Regions from separate parts of the Pseudomonas sp. GW823-FHT02F05 genome, predicted to be linked through region 2. Evidence: predicted binding sites of a transcription regulator. Region 2 holds the regulator's gene; each other region holds the start of a gene.
The links. The regulator sigma-54, encoded in region 2, starts transcription at its own class of promoters, with help from an activator protein. The targets are predictions, from matches to a motif close to ANTGGCATNNANNTTGCTNT.

Region 1: the regulator sigma-54 is predicted to act here: its motif matches at 3,656-3,675, upstream of glnA (type I glutamate--ammonia ligase).
Region 3: the regulator sigma-54 is predicted to act here: its motif matches at 4,579-4,598, upstream of flgB (flagellar basal body rod protein FlgB).

The regions. Positions count from the first base shown of each region.
Region 1 is NZ_JBXAJM010000008.1:161,280-167,351, forward strand. Features, by position in the region: gene typA (translational GTPase TypA) at 27-1,847, opposite strand; gene thiI (tRNA uracil 4-sulfurtransferase ThiI) at 1,987-3,441, opposite strand; gene glnA (type I glutamate--ammonia ligase) at 3,777-5,183, shown strand; gene AC1RAC_RS12020 (chorismate mutase) at 5,382-5,918, shown strand.
Region 2 is NZ_JBXAJM010000019.1:108,388-114,459, forward strand. Features, by position in the region: gene AC1RAC_RS21870 (DUF2753 family protein) at 1-148, shown strand, start outside; gene AC1RAC_RS21875 (superoxide dismutase) at 150-761, shown strand; gene AC1RAC_RS21880 (ZIP family metal transporter) at 794-1,687, shown strand; gene AC1RAC_RS21885 (HPr family phosphocarrier protein) at 1,802-2,074, opposite strand; gene rapZ (RNase adapter RapZ) at 2,091-2,948, opposite strand; gene ptsN (PTS IIA-like nitrogen regulatory protein PtsN) at 2,951-3,415, opposite strand; gene hpf (ribosome hibernation-promoting factor, HPF/YfiA family) at 3,426-3,731, opposite strand; gene AC1RAC_RS21905 (RNA polymerase factor sigma-54) at 3,807-5,300, opposite strand; gene lptB (LPS export ABC transporter ATP-binding protein) at 5,485-6,072, opposite strand, start outside.
Region 3 is NZ_JBXAJM010000015.1:166,529-172,600, forward strand. Features, by position in the region: gene AC1RAC_RS19005 (ribonucleoside-diphosphate reductase subunit alpha) at 1-1,341, shown strand, start outside; gene flgE (flagellar hook protein FlgE) at 1,599-2,915, opposite strand; gene flgD (flagellar hook assembly protein FlgD) at 2,946-3,665, opposite strand; gene flgC (flagellar basal body rod protein FlgC) at 3,682-4,125, opposite strand; gene flgB (flagellar basal body rod protein FlgB) at 4,129-4,536, opposite strand; gene cheR (protein-glutamate O-methyltransferase CheR) at 4,851-5,678, opposite strand; gene AC1RAC_RS19035 (chemotaxis protein CheV) at 5,721-6,072, opposite strand, start outside.

The DNA of each region.
Region 1 (6,072 bases), on a different contig from region 2:
GCGTTTTTCATTCAGCCTGAGTTAACTCAGTTCTTGGCTTTCTTGGCAGCGCGGGTACGCTCGCCTTCGTCCAGGATCTTCTTACGCAGGCGGATCGACTTAGGCGTGACTTCGCACAGCTCGTCGTCCTGGATGAATTCCAGGGCCTGTTCCAGGGTGAAGCGAACAGGTGGAACCAGAGCGATGGTTTCGTCTTTGCCCGAAGCACGCATGTTGTCGAGCTTCTTGCCTTTGGTTGGGTTCACGCCCATGTCGTTGTCGCGGCTGTTCAGACCAACGATCTGGCCGTTGTAGATCTCTTGACCGTGTTCAACGAACAGCTTGCCACGCGCCTGGAGGGTTTCCAGGGAGTAGGTCAGCGCCTTGCCGGTTTCTACCGATACCAGAACACCGTTCTGACGGCCGGACATGTCGCCGGACTTCATGGTGTCGTAGCGATCGAAGATCGAGGTCAGGATGCCAGCACCGTTGGTCAGGGTCAGGAACTGGTTACGGAAACCGATCAGACCACGAGCAGGGATGTTGTATTCCAGACGCACACGGCCTTTGCCATCCGGCACCATGTTGGTCAGGTCGCCCTTACGCAGGCCCATCTCTTCCATGACCTTGCCCTGGGACTCTTCCGGGGTGTCGATGGTGACGTTTTCGAACGGTTCCTGCTTCACGCCGTCAACCTGACGGATGATCACTTCCGGACGACCAACACCCATTTCGAAGCCTTCGCGACGCATGGTTTCGATCAGTACCGAGAGGTGCAGCTCACCACGGCCGGAGACCTTGAACTTGTCAGCCGAGTCGCCTTCTTCAACGCGCAGAGCAACGTTGTACAGCAGCTCCTTGTCCAGACGCTCCTTGATGTTACGGGAGGTCACGAACTTGCCTTCTTTACCGCAGAAAGGCGAGTCGTTTACCTGGAAGGTCATGGAAACGGTTGGCTCGTCAACGGTCAGAGGCTTCATCGCCTCGACGTTGTCCGGCTGGCACAGGGTGTCGGAGATGAACAGCGAGTCCATACCGCTCACGCATACGATGTCGCCAGCGAAAGCTTCTTCAACGTCGATGCGGTGCAGGCCGTGGTGACCCATCAGCTTCAGGATACGACCGTTACGCTTCTTGCCGTCAGCGCCGATAGCGACAACCGGGGTGTTCGGCTTGACGCTACCACGAGCGATACGGCCAACGCCGATAACACCCAGGAAGCTGTTGTAGTCCAGTGCCGAGATTTGCATCTGGAACGGGCCTTCACGGTCGACTTTCGGTGCTGGTACGTTGTCGACGATCGACTGGTACAGCGGAGTCATGTCTTCAGCCATGTCGGTGTGGTCAAGACCAGCAATACCGTTCAGGGCCGAAGCGTAGATGACTTGGAAGTCCAGCTGTTCTTCGGTGGCACCCAGGTTGTCGAACAGATCGAAGATCTGGTCCAGAACCCAGTCCGGACGCGCGCCTGGACGGTCAACCTTGTTGATGCACACGATCGGACGCAGGCCGGCTTCGAAAGCCTTCTTGGTCACGAAACGGGTTTGCGGCATAGGGCCGTCTTGAGCGTCAACCAGCAGCAGAACGGAGTCAACCATCGACATTACGCGCTCTACTTCGCCGCCGAAGTCGGCGTGGCCCGGGGTATCCACGATGTTGATGTGGTAGCCGTTCCAGTTGATAGCGGTGTTTTTTGCCAGGATGGTAATACCGCGCTCTTTTTCCTGGTCGTTGGAGTCCATCACGCGCTCGTCGTTGAGCTCGTTGCGCTCCAGGGTGCCGGATTGACGCAGGAGTTTGTCTACCAGGGTGGTTTTACCATGGTCAACGTGAGCAATGATGGCGATGTTACGTAGATTTTCGATCACTTGTGTATCTCGATCAGAGGATTCGGTGTGCTGACAGGTCGTGGCAGCGATTAACAGTAGAGTCAGGCCTTGCCGTTACAGCTTGACGGCAGAGTCGGGGGGCCGGTGACGCAGGCCACAGGCAAACAGCCCCGGGCTCTTAGCTCGGTCGATAAACGCGCACATTGGCATGCCCCTCACTGAGCAAATGGTGGGCATGCAGGCGACTCATCACGCCTTTGTCGCAATACAACAGGTACTGACGGCTGTTATCCAGTTCCTTGAAACGCGCGTTCAGTGCGTAGAACGGCAGCGTTTGCACGTCGATGCCAGCGATTTCCAGCGGCTCATCTTCGGCGGCATCCGGATGACGGATGTCGACGACGATCTGGCCCGCCAGGGCTTCGCTGACTTCTTCGATCTGCACATCCTGGCCCAATTCGTCGATCACTCGATCGATTGGCACCAGCTTGGCGTTCTCGAGCGCACGCTCCAGAATCGCCATGTCGAATTCTTTTTCTTCATGCTCCACGCGGTGACGCTTGGCGTGAGTCTTGGGGTTCACCGAAATGACCCCGCAGTATTCAGGCATATGCTTGGCAAAGTCGGCGGTGCCGATTTGCTCTGCCAGGTCGATGATGTCCTGCTTGTGGCTGGCGATCAGCGGGCGTAGCACCAGCTTCTCGGTCACGCAGTCAATGATCGACAGGTTAGGCAGCGTCTGGCTGGAAACCTGGGAAATCGCTTCGCCGGTCACCAGGGCGTCGATCTGCAATTGATCGGCGATTCGGGACGCAGCGCGCAACATCATACGCTTCAATACTACGCCCATATGACTGTTATCGACTTTGCCGAGAATTTCGCCCAGCACTTCCTCGAACGGTACGCTTACAAATAGCACGCGTTGGGAGCTGCCGTATTTCTTCCAGATAAAGTGCGCAACTTCCATCACGCCCAATTCATGTGCACGCCCGCCCAGGTTGAAGAAGCAGAAGTGGCTCATCAGGCCGCGACGCATGATCTGGTAGGCCGCAACCGTGGAATCGAAACCGCCGGACATCAATACCAGGGTCTGTTCCAGGGCACCCAGCGGGTAGCCGCCGATGCTGTTGTGCTGGCTGTGGATCACGAACAACCGTTGGTCGCGAATTTCCATGCGCACTTCAATTTGTGGCGCTTTCAGGGAAATTCCAGCGGCACCGCACTCGCGACGCAGCTTGCTGCCGACGTATTTCTCGACGTCCATGGAGCTGAACGGATGCTTGCCGGCACGCTTGCAGCGCACCGAAAAAATCTTGCCTTCAAGCGCACTACCGTAGTGCTGCTTGCACTTTTCGGTGATGTCGTCGAAGTCGCCCAGCGGGTACTCATCCACCTGCAGGAAATGCGCGATGCCCGGCATGCAGCTCAGGCGCTCGGTCATGTCCTTCAAGGCTTTGGCGTCGGTAATGCGGGTTTCCAGCTCGAGGTTGTCCCACACGCCGTTCACCACCACAGCCGGGTCCAGGTCACGGAGCACGGCACGGATGTTCTTGGCCAACTGACGGATGAAACGCGTCCGTACCGGTCGGCTTTTGATGGTGATCTCGGGGAAGACTTTAACGATTAATTTCATGGAAACAGCGCGCGCCGGGCCTGCTGAAAAAGGGGGGCGCGGATTATAGCGGAAATCGCTCAAGGTTTAACCAGTTAATATGCATTGCATACGCAATGCACCAAAACGGGTCATTTGCACAAATAAACGCTACATTGCAGTGCGCTATTTATGCCGTTTTTGCCGATTGCACCGTTATAGGGGCCATTTTGAGGCAAAACGGCCATGTTGGCGCACTGGCATGCAATTTGCTCTCTTGTGAGGCAGGTTGCCTTGGCGGAGTATCCGCGCCGGCATCACCCAAATTCTAAGGGCTAACTCCACTACCCCAAGCCCGAAGCCACCCGGAGGACACCATGTCGAAGTCGGTTCAACTCATCAAAGATCATGACGTTAAATGGATTGATCTGCGCTTCACGGACACAAAAGGCACTCAGCACCACGTGACCATGCCGGCTCGCGATGCGCTGGAAGATGACTTCTTCGAAGTCGGCAAGATGTTCGACGGTTCCTCCATCGCAGGCTGGAAAGGCATCGAAGCCTCCGACATGATCCTGCTGCCAGACGACAGCACCGCCGTACTCGACCCATTCACCGAAGAGCCGACCCTGATCCTGGTGTGCGACATCATCGAACCTTCGACCATGCAAGGCTATGACCGCGACCCACGCGCCATCGCCCACCGTGCCGAGGAATACCTGAAGTCCACCGGTATCGGCGACACCGCATTCTTCGGCCCTGAGCCAGAGTTCTTCATCTTCGACTCGGTGAAGTTCAAATCCGACATCTCCGGCTCCATGTTCAAGATTTTCTCCGAGCAAGGCTCGTGGATGTCCGACCAGGACGTGGAAGGCGGCAACAAAGGCCACCGTCCAGGCGTGAAAGGCGGCTACTTCCCAGTACCACCGTTCGACTTCGACCATGAAATCCGTACCTCCATGTGCAACGCACTGGAAGAAATGGGCCAGACCGTTGAAGTTCACCACCACGAAGTGGCGACTGCCGGCCAGAACGAAATCGGCGTGAAATTCAACACGCTGGTGAAGAAGGCTGACGAAGTTCAAACCCTGAAATACTGCGTGCACAACGTTGCCGATGCCTATGGCCGCACCGCTACCTTCATGCCTAAGCCGCTGTACGGCGATAACGGCTCGGGCATGCACGTTCACGTATCGATTTCCAAAGACGGCAAGAACACCTTCGCCGGCGAAGGCTATGCCGGCCTGTCCGACACCGCTCTGTACTTCATCGGCGGCATCATCAAGCACGGCAAGGCCCTGAACGGCTTCACCAACCCGTCGACCAACTCCTACAAGCGTCTGGTCCCAGGTTTTGAAGCGCCGGTGATGCTGGCCTACTCGGCACGCAACCGCTCCGCCTCGATCCGTATTCCTTACGTCAACAGCCCTAAAGGCCGTCGTATCGAAGCGCGCTTCCCAGACCCGGCTGCCAACCCTTACCTGGCCTTCGCCGCCCTGATGATGGCCGGCCTGGACGGTATCCAGAACAAGATCCACCCTGGCGACGCCGCTGACAAAAACTTGTACGACCTGCCGCCTGAAGAGGCCAAAGAGATCCCACAAGTGTGCGGCAGCCTGAAAGAAGCCCTGGAAGAGCTGGACAAGGGCCGTGCGTTCCTGACCAAAGGCGGAGTTTTCAGCGACGACTTCATCGACGCTTACATCGCCCTGAAAAGCGAAGAAGAAATCAAAGTACGCACCTTCGTACACCCACTGGAATACGAGCTGTACTACAGCTGCTAATCCGGTAGCGCTGCTTGAGGTAGCGTGATGAGAAAGATCTCCTTCGGGAGGTCTTTTTTTTGCCTGAGATTATTTACGTCCCCCTCCTGTAGGAGCGAGCTTGCTCGCGAAAAACGCAAAGACACCGCATTTTTTCAACATTGGCGCGTTATCGTTAGCGACCTTCGCGAGCAAGCTCGCTCCTACAGAGGATCGCCCTTGAAATATCGACTTGTATTTGCCCTGCTGTTCATCAGTGCCAGTGCGAGCGCTGCGCCGCCTACGCTCGAACCCTTGCTCAACAGCATCGCCGAACGCCTGGAGATTGCCGACCAGGTAGCACTGAGCAAATGGGACAGCCACAAACCCGTGGAGGACAAGAAGCGCGAGCAAGAGGTGATCGCCAGCGTCACTGCCCAGGCGCCGAGCTACAAGCTGGACCCGGCCGCTGCCGAGCAGTTCTTCGCCGCCCAGATCGAAGCCAACAAACTGGTGCAATACACCCATCTGTCCGATTGGCAGTTCCAGGGCAAAGCGCCCGACGACCCGCGCCCGGACCTGGTCCAGCAGATCCGCCCTCGACTGGACGAGCTGCAAAAAAGGCTGCTGCAGCAACTGGCCGACTTCACTCCACAGCGCACCGACCCGCAGTGCCCGCAATGGCTGGCCGAGGCCGTGCACGAACCGCTGAATGATCCGCTGCGCCAACTGGCGATGATCCGCGCCACCGCCGAGCTTTGCATCTATAAAGATTAAAAGGACTGCAAATCCAATTAAAAATGTGGGAGCTGGCTTGCCTGCGATAGCGGTGTTGAATGCACCACCGCTATCGCAGGCAAGCCAGCTCCACACTGACTGCGATTCGCCTTAAATCTTCAGTTGCTGAACAACCTTCACAAAACCGCACTAT
Region 2 (6,072 bases):
ACTGCGCGAGGCCGCGTTGCGCCAGAGCAGCAAGACCTACGTCGAGCTGCTGAATTTCATCAGCGATCACGGCGAATACCCACGCACTCATCGGCTGCTGGGAAGTGCTGCGACGCCAACGTCCACGTCCCATTATGGAGCACATTGATATGACCTATACCTTGCCGGCCTTGCCTTACGCCTACGATGCCCTCGAGCCGCATATCGACGCGCAAACCATGGAAATTCACTACACCAAACACCACCAGACCTACATCAATAACCTCAATGCCGCGGTCGAGGGCACTGAGTTCGCCGGCTGGCCCGTGGAGAAGCTGGTGTCCAGCGTCGAAACATTGCCGGAGAAATTACGCGCTGCCGTGGTCAACCAAGGAGGCGGGCATGCGAACCACTCGTTGTTCTGGGCGGTCATGTCACCGACAGGGGGCGGCAAACCCGAGGGCGCGCTGGGCAAGGCTATCGACGAGCAATTGGGTGGTTTCGACAGCTTCAAGGAGGCGTTCACCAAGGCGGCCTTGACGCGATTCGGCAGCGGTTGGGCCTGGCTGAGCGTTACGCCACAAAAAACGCTGGTGGTGGAAAGCAGCGGCAACCAGGACAGCCCGCTGATGAGCGGCAATACGCCGGTGCTGGGCCTGGACGTCTGGGAGCACGCTTACTACCTGCAATATCAAAACCGACGACCGGAGTACATCAATGCATTCTATAGCGTCATCAACTGGCCGGAGGTTGCCGCGCGCTATCAGGCCGCTTTGGCCTGACATTCACTCCATAACAAGATCTAAGGCCGACTATGGGCACTCAAACACTGGCGATCGGTAGCGTGCGAATGTTTCGTTATGCGTTTGGCACGCTGCTGCTATTGGCAGGTACTGCGTTATTGGTGGCCCATGGGCTGGCCTGGTTGAACCTGGAACCGCGCATACTGCGTGCTTTGCAGGGTGGGGCGATTTGCGCGCTTGGCACGGCGCTGGGCGCGGTGCCGGTGTTGGTGATTCGGCGCATGCCGATGGCGCTTAGCGACACCCTGCTGGGCTTTGGTGCTGGTGTGATGCTGGCGGCGACTGCGTTTTCTCTGGTGGTGCCGGGTATCGCCGCCGCCGAAAGCCTGGGACTTTCACCTTGGGGCGCCAGTGGCTTGATCAGCTTCGGCATCATGCTCGGGGCGTTCGGCCTGTACCTCGTAGACCGCAAGGTTTCTGGCGCCAGCCCGGAAATGCTGGTGGGTACACCGGATAAACCGGTTATCCCGCCGCGTATTTGGTTGTTTGTGTTTGCCATCATTGCGCACAACATTCCGGAAGGCATGGCTGTGGGGGTTTCTGCGGGCGGAGGCATGGCGGATGCCGACAGCCTCGCCATGGGCATTGCCCTGCAGGATGTGCCTGAAGGGCTGGTGATTGCGCTGGTATTGGCTGGGGCGGGAATGTCGCGGATCAAAGCCTTTTTGATTGGCGCTGCATCAGGCTTGGTTGAGCCGGTATTTGCGGTGCTCTGTGCATGGCTGGTGAGCCTTGCCGAAGTGTTGTTGCCGCTGGGTTTGGCGTTGGCCGCCGGGGCAATGTTGCTGGTCGTGACTCATGAAGTCATCCCCGAGTCGCGCCGCAATGGCCATGAAAATCTCGCCAGCCTTGGGCTGTGCATCGGGTTTTGCCTAATGATGGTGATGGATACGGCGTTGGGTTGAGGGGGGCTGTAGGAGCGAGCTTGCTCGCGAAAAACCTGAGAACACTGCGTTAAACCAGGATGCCCGCGTTATCGTTGACGTTTTTCGCGAGCAAGCTCGCTCCTACAGTAGGGATTATTCGCCTTCGTCGAAGTAGTTGTTGATCAACTCGACCAGTGCGGCCATTGCTTCGTCTTCTTGCTCGCCCTCGGTGCTCAGATGAATTTTTGTGCCTTTGCCGGCCGCCAACATCATCATCGCCATGATGCTTTTGCCATCGACCATGGACTCTGGCGTACGCCCAGCACGGATCTGGCAGGGGAACTGGCCGGCCACGCCGACGAATTTAGCCGACGCCCGTGCGTGCAGGCCCAGCTTGTTGATGATTTCAATTTCCAGAGCAGGCATCGCGCAGGTGTTCCTATCAACTCAGGTCGCGGTGGCGAACCTGGACGTTCTTGAGGGTTTGTTGCAGCACCTGGCCCAGGCGCTCAGTCAGATAGACCGAGCGGTGGTGGCCGCCAGTGCAGCCAATGGCAATGGTGACATAGGCTCGATTGCTGGCGGCAAAGCGCGGCAACCATTTGAGCAGGTAGCTGGAGATATCCAGGAACATCTCTTCTACGTCCGGTTGTGCGGCCAGGTAGTCGATCACGGGCTGATCCAGCCCGGACTGGTCGCGTAACTCCGGTTTCCAGTAAGGGTTGGGCAGGCAGCGCACATCGAACACAAGGTCGGCATCTACCGGCATGCCCCGCTTGAAGCCAAACGACTCGACCAGAAACGCTGTGCCCGGCTCAGGCTGGTTCAGCAGGCGCAGCTTGATCGCGTCGCGCAACTGATACAGGTTCAGGTTGGTGGTGTTGATCTTCAGGTCGGCCAGGTCAATGATCGGCCCGAGCAGCTTGGTCTCGTCCTCGATGGCTTCGGCCAGGGAACGGTTGGCGCTGCTGAGGGGGTGGCGTCGACGGGTTTCGGAGAAACGCTTGAGCAGGGTCTCTTCGTCGGCATCCAGGTACAGCACATCGCAATGAATGTGCTTGGCACGCACTTCTTCCAACAGTTCCGGGAAGCGCGAGAGGTGGCTGGGTAGGTTGCGCGCATCAATCGAGACCGCAACGAGCGGCTGCGCCAATTCGGTATGGATCAGTGCACGCTCCGCCAGCTCTGGCAGCAGGCCGGCAGGCAGGTTGTCGATGCAATAGAAGCCGTTGTCCTCAAGCACATTGAGGGCGGTGCTCTTACCGGAGCCGGAGCGACCGCTGACGATGATCAAACGCATGATTACTGCCCGTTTTGTTCATCCAGGACAACTTGGTACAACGCTTCATTGCTGGAGGCGCTGCGCAGTTTGTCGCGTACATCCTTGCGGTCTAGCATGCTGGCAATCTGCCGTAGCAGTTCCAGGTGCGCATCGGTGGCGGCTTCCGGGACCAGCAGCACAAACAGCAGGTCGACCGGGGCGCCGTCGATGGCGTCGAAATCAATCGGAGCGTCCAGGTGCATCAGCGCGCTCACAGGTTTATCACAACCTTTGAGGCGGCAGTGCGGGATCGCAATGCCGTTGCCAAAACCGGTGGAGCCGAGTTTTTCACGGGCAATCAGAGCTTCGAAGACATCTTGCATCTCCAGATCCGGAATTTCCCGGGCGATCAGGTTGGCAATTTGTTCGAGGGCGCGCTTTTTACTGCCGCCCGGCACGTTCACGAGGGAACGGCCGGGGGTCAGGATGTTTTCAAGTCGGATCATGGGGGGAGAGTTAACGACCTGTACCTTGCATCAGGTGCAGATTCTTTTCCTTATGCTTTATGAGTTGGCGGTCGAGCTTGTCGTAGAGGGAGTCAATGGCCGCGTACATATCTTCATGTTCCGCATTGGCGACGAGCTTGGCATTCGGTACGTGCAGGGTGGCCTCGATTTTCTGCTTGAGCTTATCGACCTCCATGATGACCTGCACGTTGGTGATCTTGTCAAAATGCCCCGCAAGCTTGTTCAGTTTGCTCTCGGTGTATTCACGCAGGGGCTTGGTGACTTCCAGCTGGTGTCCACTGATGTTGACTTGCATACAGCTTCTCCTTCGTTGCCAGTGCATAAAGCGGTGGGCAGGAATACCCACCACTGGAACGCTGTGGCCCGCCCGTCACATCAACCGCTTACGCTCGCTGGAAGGCGCGATCCCTAGGGACTCGCGGTACTTGGCGACGGTTCGACGGGCGACCTGAATGCCTTGTGCCTCCAGTAAACCAGCGATCTTGCTGTCACTCAACGGCTTTTTCTGATTTTCAGCGGCAACCAGTTTTTTGATGATCGCGCGGATCGCCGTGGACGAGCATTCACCGCCTTCAGAGGTGCTGACGTGGCTGGAGAAAAAGTATTTCAGCTCATAAATACCCCGTGGGGTATGCATGAATTTCTGCGTGGTAACCCGGGAAATCGTCGACTCATGCATGCCGACGGCTTCGGCGATGTCGTGCAGCACGAGAGGCTTCATGGCCTCGTCGCCGTACTCCAGGAAACCGCGCTGGTGTTCGACGATCTGGGTTGCGACTTTCATCAGGGTTTCGTTGCGGCTTTGCAGGCTCTTGATGAACCACCGCGCTTCCTGCAACTGGTTGCGCATGAAGGTGTTATCGGCGCTGGTGTCGGCGCGGCGCACAAAACCTGCGTATTGCGGGTTGACCCGCAGGCGCGGTACTGACTCCTGGTTCAGCTCCACCAGCCAGCGTTCGTTGTCCTTGCGCACAATGACGTCGGGCACCACATATTCGGCTTCGCTGGACTCGATCTGCGAGCCTGGACGCGGGTTGAGGCTTTGCACCAGTTCGATGACCTGGCGCAAGTCATCTTCCTTGAGCTTCATACGGCGCATCAGTTGGCTGTAGTCGCGACTGCCCAGCAGGTCGATGTAGTCACTGACCAAGCGTTGCGCTTCCGTGAGCCATGGCGTCTTGGCCGGTAATTGGCGCAGTTGCAGTAACAGGCACTCGCTGAGTGTGCGTGCGCCGATGCCTGCGGGCTCGAATTGCTGGATGCGGTGCAGGACGGCTTCGATTTCGTCCAGTTCGATATCCAGTTCCGGGTCGAAGGCCTCGAGGATCTCGTCGAGGGTTTCGTCCAGGTAACCCTGATTATTGATGCAATCGATCAGGGTTACCGCGATCAGGCGATCGGTATCGGACATCGGCGCCAGGTTCAGTTGCCACAGCAAGTGGCTCTGAAGGCTCTCGCCCGCCGACGTGCGGGTAGTGAAGTCCCACTCGTCATCATCGCTGCTTGGCAGGCTGCTGGCGCTGGTCTGGTAGACGTCTTCCCAGGCGGTGTCCACGGGAAGCTCGTTGGGAATGCGTTCGTTCCAGTCGCCTTCCTCCAGGTTGTCCACCGTCGGGGCGGTTTCCTGATAGGAGGGTTCCTGCACGTCGGAATTGGGTTTTTGCTCGATGTTATCGGCCAGAGGATCTGCGTTATCGAAGTCGTCGCCTTCTTCCTGGCGTTCGAGCATCGGATTGGACTCCAGGGCCTCCTGGATCTCCTGTTGCAGGTCCAGGGTCGACAATTGGAGCAGGCGGATGGCCTGTTGCAGCTGCGGTGTCATCGTCAGCTGCTGGCCCATTCTCAGGACTAGCGATGGTTTCATGGCAGGGGCTTAACACCTTATTCGCCGGCGCAATGCGCCATCCACGACAGGGCGCGTGAGCGCCAAACATAAGCAAATTATATGCCTGATCTCGGGGCCTTTGCCTAGAGCGCGGTAACAATAAAAAAACCGAGGTTTCCATTGACTCCCGCACGCTCCAGGTAAGAGCGCGATACCCCTGTGTTTACAGGCGGAACTCGTGACCCAGGTACACTTCCTTCACCAGCTCGTTGGCCAGGATAGTCTCGGCATCGCCTTCGGCAATCAGCTGACCATCGTTGACGATATACGCGGTTTCGCAGATATCGAGGGTTTCGCGCACGTTGTGATCGGTGATCAGCACGCCAATGCCCTTGGCCTTGAGGTGATGGATGATCTGCTTGATGTCGCCCACCGAAATCGGGTCGACGCCGGCAAAGGGTTCATCCAGCAGGATGAATTTCGGCGCGGTCGCCAGGGCGCGGGCGATTTCCACGCGACGACGTTCACCACCGGACAAGCTCATGCCGAGGTTGTCGCGAATATGGTTGATGTGGAATTCCTGCAGCAGGCTTTCCAGCTCCTGGCGGCGGCCATCGCGATCGAGTTCCTTGCGGGTCTCGAGGATCGCCATGATGTTGTCGGCTACCGACAGTTTACGGAAGATCGACGCCTCCTGCGGAAGATAGCCGATACCTGCCCGTGCACGACCGTGCATGGGTTGGTGGCTGACGTCCAGGTCGTCGATCAATACGCGACCCTGGTCCGCCTGGACCAGCCCGACGATCATATA
Region 3 (6,072 bases), on a different contig from region 2:
AAGGCCTTCGAAGAGCGCTACGAGTACTACGAAGCCCTCACCGAGTACCCAGGCAAGGTCAAGCTGTTCAAGACCATCCAGGCCAAAGACCTGTGGCGCAAAATGCTGTCCATGCTGTTCGAAACCGGCCACCCATGGTTGACCTTCAAGGACCCATGCAACCTGCGCAGCCCGCAGCAGCATGTGGGCGTGGTCCACAGCTCGAACCTGTGCACCGAGATCACCTTGAACACCAACAAGGACGAGATCGCCGTTTGCAACCTGGGCTCGATCAACCTGCCGAACCACATCGTCAACGGCAAGCTGGACACCGCCAAGCTGGAGCGTACCGTCAACACCGCCGTACGCATGCTCGATAACGTCATCGACATCAACTACTACTCGGTGCCACAGGCGCAGAACTCCAACTTCAAGCACCGTCCGGTTGGCCTGGGGATCATGGGCTTCCAGGACGCGTTGTACCTGCAGCACATCCCTTACGGTTCCGATGCAGCGGTCGAGTTCGCCGACAAGTCCATGGAAGCGGTCAGCTACTACGCGATCCAGGCTTCCTGCGACCTGGCCGACGAGCGCGGCGCCTACGAGACGTTCCAGGGTTCGCTGTGGTCCAAGGGCATCCTGCCGCTGGATTCGCAACAGATCCTGATCGAAGCCCGTGGCCAGAAGTACATCGACGTCGACCTGAACGAAACCCTGGACTGGGCACCGGTACGTGCCCGTGTGCAGAAAGGTATTCGTAACTCCAACATCATGGCCATCGCACCGACCGCCACCATCGCCAACATCACTGGCGTGTCGCAGTCGATCGAACCGACCTACCAGAACCTGTATGTGAAATCGAACCTGTCGGGCGAATTCACCGTGATCAACCCGTACCTGGTTCGCGACCTGAAAGCTCGTGGCCTGTGGGACTCGGTCATGATCAACGACCTGAAGTACTACGACGGGTCCGTGCAGCAGATCGAGCGCATCCCGCAAGAACTCAAAGAGCTCTACGCGACCGCCTTCGAAGTGGACACCAAGTGGATCGTTGACGCCGCCAGCCGTCGTCAGAAGTGGATCGACCAGGCCCAGTCCCTGAACCTGTACATCGCCGGCGCTTCGGGCAAGAAGCTGGACGTGACCTACCGCATGGCGTGGTACCGTGGCCTGAAAACCACTTACTACCTCCGTGCCCTGGCCGCCACCAGCACCGAGAAGTCGACCATCAACACCGGCAAGCTGAACGCAGTGTCCAGCGGCAACCACGGTGATGACTCGGTACTCGCAGCGCCAGCCGGCCCGGCACCTGTGCCAAAGGCCTGCGCCATTGACGAGCCGGATTGCGAAGCTTGCCAATAAGCTGAACCTGCCCTGGGTTTAACCACCCGAGGCAGAAAAGCCCCCGATACACCTAGGGTGTATCGGGGGCTTTTTCTTGGGCGGGCATAAAGCCCTTGTTGCGGTATTGCTGTTCGGTCAATACCTGGATGGACAGCGTGAAGCAGATGCAAATGTGGGAGGGGGCTTGCTCCCGATAGGGTGTCAGTCAATGGATACTTGGCTGATTCACCGCTATCGGGGGCAAGCCCCCTCCCACATTTTAAAGCGCTAACCTATCAGGTCATCTGAATGATGGTCTGCATGATGGTGCTTTGGGTGGAGATGGTCTTGGCGTTCGCCTGGTAGTTGCTCTGGGCCTTGATCAGGTCCACCAGCTCGTTGGTCAAGTTGACGTTGGAGTTCTCCAGGGAACTGGCCTTGATCGACCCCAGAGTGCCAGATTCCGGTGCGTCGTAGCCCGGCTGGCCCGACGCGAAGGTCTCTTTCCAGGTCGTACCGCCGGCGGGCTGCAGGCCCTGCTCGTTGTTGAAGCTGGCCAGGGAAATCTGGCCGATGGCCTTGCTCTGCTGGTTACTGAAGGTGGCGAAGAGCACGCCGCTGCCATCGATCTTCAGGCCGGTGATCTGGCCGGTGGCGTAACCATCTGTGACCGGCGGGTTACGGTAGCTGGCCGAGTTGTACTGGGTGACGGTGCCCATGTTGATGGCGATGCCATCCTTGTTAGCCGTCGCATCGTTAGCTTTCCATACTCCATCGGTCACCGTGCCAGGTACCCAATCCTTGATGGTCAAGGTGTTACCGGCAACACCGCCGGTCACGATGCTCTTGAGGTTACCAGCACCATCGAAGCTCAACGTCGACGGCACAGGCGCCTTCACGTCAGCACCGGTACCGGTAGGAGCCGAACCATCAGGATTGCGGCCATCGATCAAGGTGTAGGCCTGCCACTGGTTGGCATCGGTTTTGACCAAGTACTGCACCATCGGGTGCGCATTGCCCTGGGAGTCGTACAAGGTGGTGCTGTATTGCGTGGTGAAGCTTTCGGACTTGGTTGGATCAAACGGGTTCTTGGACTGATCGATCACCGGCGACGAGGAGTTCAGGTTGCTGGAAGAGTCCACCTTGGTAGACGCCTTCGGCGGCAGGTTCGCCAGGTTCAGCTGCAGGTCAACCAGGCCGCCTTTGGTGATTTTGCCATTCTCGTCCGCGGCATAGCCTTGCAGGCGCGAGGTGCCGGTATTGTTGGTGATATAGCCGTCTTTGTCCGCACGGAAAGCACCGCTACGGGTGTATTCCAGCGAACCGTCGCTGCCCTTCTGCACGAAGAAGCCACCACCCTGGATCGCCATGTCGAGGATGCCGCCACTCCCGTTGACGTCGCCCTGGGTGAACTGCTGGGACACCGCCGCCAGGTTCACACCGTTGCCGATGCTGTTCTGGCCGGTGCCCAGCTTGGAGGCCGCGTAGATATCCGCGAATTCCGCACGGGATGACTTGAAGCCAGTGGTCGCGACGTTGGCGATGTTGTTGCCGGTCACGTCCAGTTGTTTGTTGGCCGCATAGAGGCCGCTAAGGCCGATGTTAAAAGACATGTTTCTCTCCTCTGCCGTATTTAGCCGGCTCTATGTACCGATAGTCTGAATTTGCGACAGCTTGACGCTGCCCATGCCGCCTGCAAGGTTGAGCAGCATTTCGCCGCCGGTCTTGCTCAGGGTCACGCTGGTGACCGTGGCTGGTAGCGAGGTGGTCAGGGCCACCGCGTCACCTTTGTCGTTCTTGGTGGAGGCATTGAAGGTGTAGGTGCCGGCTGGGGCGACCTCACCCTTGTCGTTCTTGCCGTCCCAGATAAAGCTCTGGCTGCCGGCACTCTGCGCGCCCATATCCACGGTGCGTACGACGTTGCCGTCCTTGTCGGTGATCTTGACGGACACGTTGCCCACCGCCGATGGCACCGCCACTGAACCGTTCATGCTCTTGCTGGTATCCACCATGGCTTTGTCGGTCTGGATAATGATCGACCGCCCCACCAGCGACGAAGCCTGCAGCGCTTGAGAAGAGCTGAAGTTGCTGGAGATGTTGTTCACCGAGTCGTTCAGGGTGTTGATGCCTTCCAGGCTGCTGAACTGGGCAAGCTGGGCCACGAACGCGCCGTTGTCCTGGGGCGACAGCGGGTTCTGGTTTTTCAGCTGGGTCACCAGCAACTGCAGGAATGCGTCCTTGCCCAGCGCCTGGTTACCCGTGGCCGCTTTGGAAACATTCGAGACATTGTTCGACGCGTCCTTGACCTTGGAGTTGAACAGGTCCTGGACAGCCGTGTTGTTTGACGTATCAACGATGGCCATTATTTGGCGCCCCTTATCACTGACCCAGGGTCAGGACCTTCTGCATCATGGTTTTGGCGGTGTTCATCATTTCCGCGTTGGTCTGGAACGAACGGCTGGCGGAAATCATGTCAGCCATTTCCTCGACCACGTTGACGTTGGGGTAGTAGACGTAACCCTTTTCGTTCGCGGCAGGATGGTTGGGCTCGTAACGGGCCTCCAGGTTGCTCTGGTCTTCGACGACGCCCAACACCTGCACGCCGGAGCCAGCTGCGTCCTGATTCTGGAACAGCGACTCGCTGCCGCCTGCCTGGCCACCCTGGAACATGGTGGCGAATACCGGATGGCGGGCGCGATAGGTCTGGTCAATGCTCGAGGAGACGGTCTCGGCGTTGGCGATGTTACTGGCGACGGTGTTCAAACGCGTGGTCTGCGCGCTCATGCCACTGCCGGCAATATTGAAAACACTGGACAGGGACATGGCTTACTCTCCGCGCAGGGCTGACATCAGCCCTTTGAATTTGCTGTTGAGCAGGGTGAAGCTGGCTTGGAAGTTCACCGAGTTTTCGGCGTAGTTCGATTGCTCCAGCTGGGCGTCAACGGTGTTCTGGTCGATCGACGGCTGCATCGGCGTGCGATACAGCAGCGACTCGTCACCATTGCCCAGGCCTTGCGCTTCGATATGACGGCTATTGGTCATGTTCAAGGCGAAGGTGCCGTTCTTGGTCTTGTCCTGTTGTGCGGCGAGCACGGCGGAGAAGTCCAGGTCCCGAGCTTTGTAGTTCGGGGTGTCGGCGTTGGCGATGTTGTTGGCCAGGACTTCGGCACGCTGGGCGCGGAAGCCCAGGGCTTGTTCGTGGATACCGAGCGCTTTATCGAAGCTGATGCTCATGGCGGAAACCTTTAGGCTGACCTGCTGTTCGTTAGCAGGGTTATAGCAAGGTGTATGCCAAACTTGCGAAAGCCCCGTATATGAAGGGTTTCGAGGGGAGTTGCCGGCGACTATGCCAGAAAAGCGGCAAGCGATTTCCGCGTAGTGCCAGTAAAGCGGCAATGGGCAGTTGCCGCTTTACGCCAGCTTGCCGAGAAAAAAATGTGGGAGCTGGCTTGCCTGCGATGGCGGAGTGCCTGCCGACCTATTCGTCGACTGACAAAACGCTATCGCGGGCAAGCCCGGCTCCCACAGTTTTATTGCATACACCCAGGCTACTTGGCCTGGTAGATGATCCCCGGGCTGCATTGCACCATCTGGAAGTGATCCGGCAGCCCATTGAGCGCCTCGGAAGCACCGAGGAACAGATAACCTCCGCGCTTGAGCGTGCCATGGATACGCAGCAGGATGTCTTTCTTCACTTCAGCGGAGAAATAGATCAGCACATTGCGGCAGAACACCATGTCGAACTTGCCCAGGCTGGCGTAGCTGTCGAGCAGGTTGAACGAGCGGAATTCGACGCGGTTCTTGATCGGCGCCTTGATCGCCCAACGCCCCGCCCCTTTGGGATCGAAGTAACGTTGAAGGCGCTCCTGGGACAAGCCTCGGCCCAACGCCAGGCTGTCGTACTCACCGGTCTTGCAGTTGGTGAGCATAGTGCCGGACAAATCCGTGGCCACAATTTGCGCGCCAGCTTTCAACTGGCCCATGTTGGTCCGCTCGAACTCGTCGATGGACATCGAGATCGAGTACGGTTCCTGCCCCGAGGAACAGGCCGCCGACCAGATGCGCAGGCGCTGGCCCGGGCTGGCCTTGATGGCTTCCGGCAAGACTTTGTTCTTGAGCACTTCAAAGGGATAGGTATCGCGAAACCACAAGGTTTCGTTGGTAGTCATGGCATCGACCACCATTTCCTTGAGCCCACTGCGCGGCTGCCCCTGGATCCGCTGGACCAACTCACCCAGGGACTTGATGCCCTGCTGTTCCATCAGCTTGTTGAGACGGCTGGATACCAGGTACTGCTTGTTTTCACCGAGCAATATGCCACAGGCTTTTTCCAGGAAGACCCGGAACTGTTCGAAATCCAAATTACCCGTAGACAATGATGCCGCCTCTTAAATCGTGTGACCGCCAGGGGAAATCCCCTAGCCGTGATCTGCTGCCTTGATCCGGTCGACTACCCGGGATGCGAGGTCATCAGGACGGAACTTGGCCAGAAAGTCATCCGCACCGACCTTCTTGACCATTGCCTGATTGAATACCCCCGACAACGAAGTATGCAGGATGATATGCAACTTTTGCATGCGTGGATCGTTACGTATTTCGGCCGTGAGCGTGTAGCCATCCATTTCCGGCATCTCGATGTCAGAGATCATCATCAAGAATTCTTCTTCAGGCCTCTTGCCTTCGTCTGCCAGCTTGCGCAGGTAATCCAAGGCCTGGCGGCCATCATTCAGCGCTACCACCTCAACCCCGACCGTTTGCAGGCAACGCGTG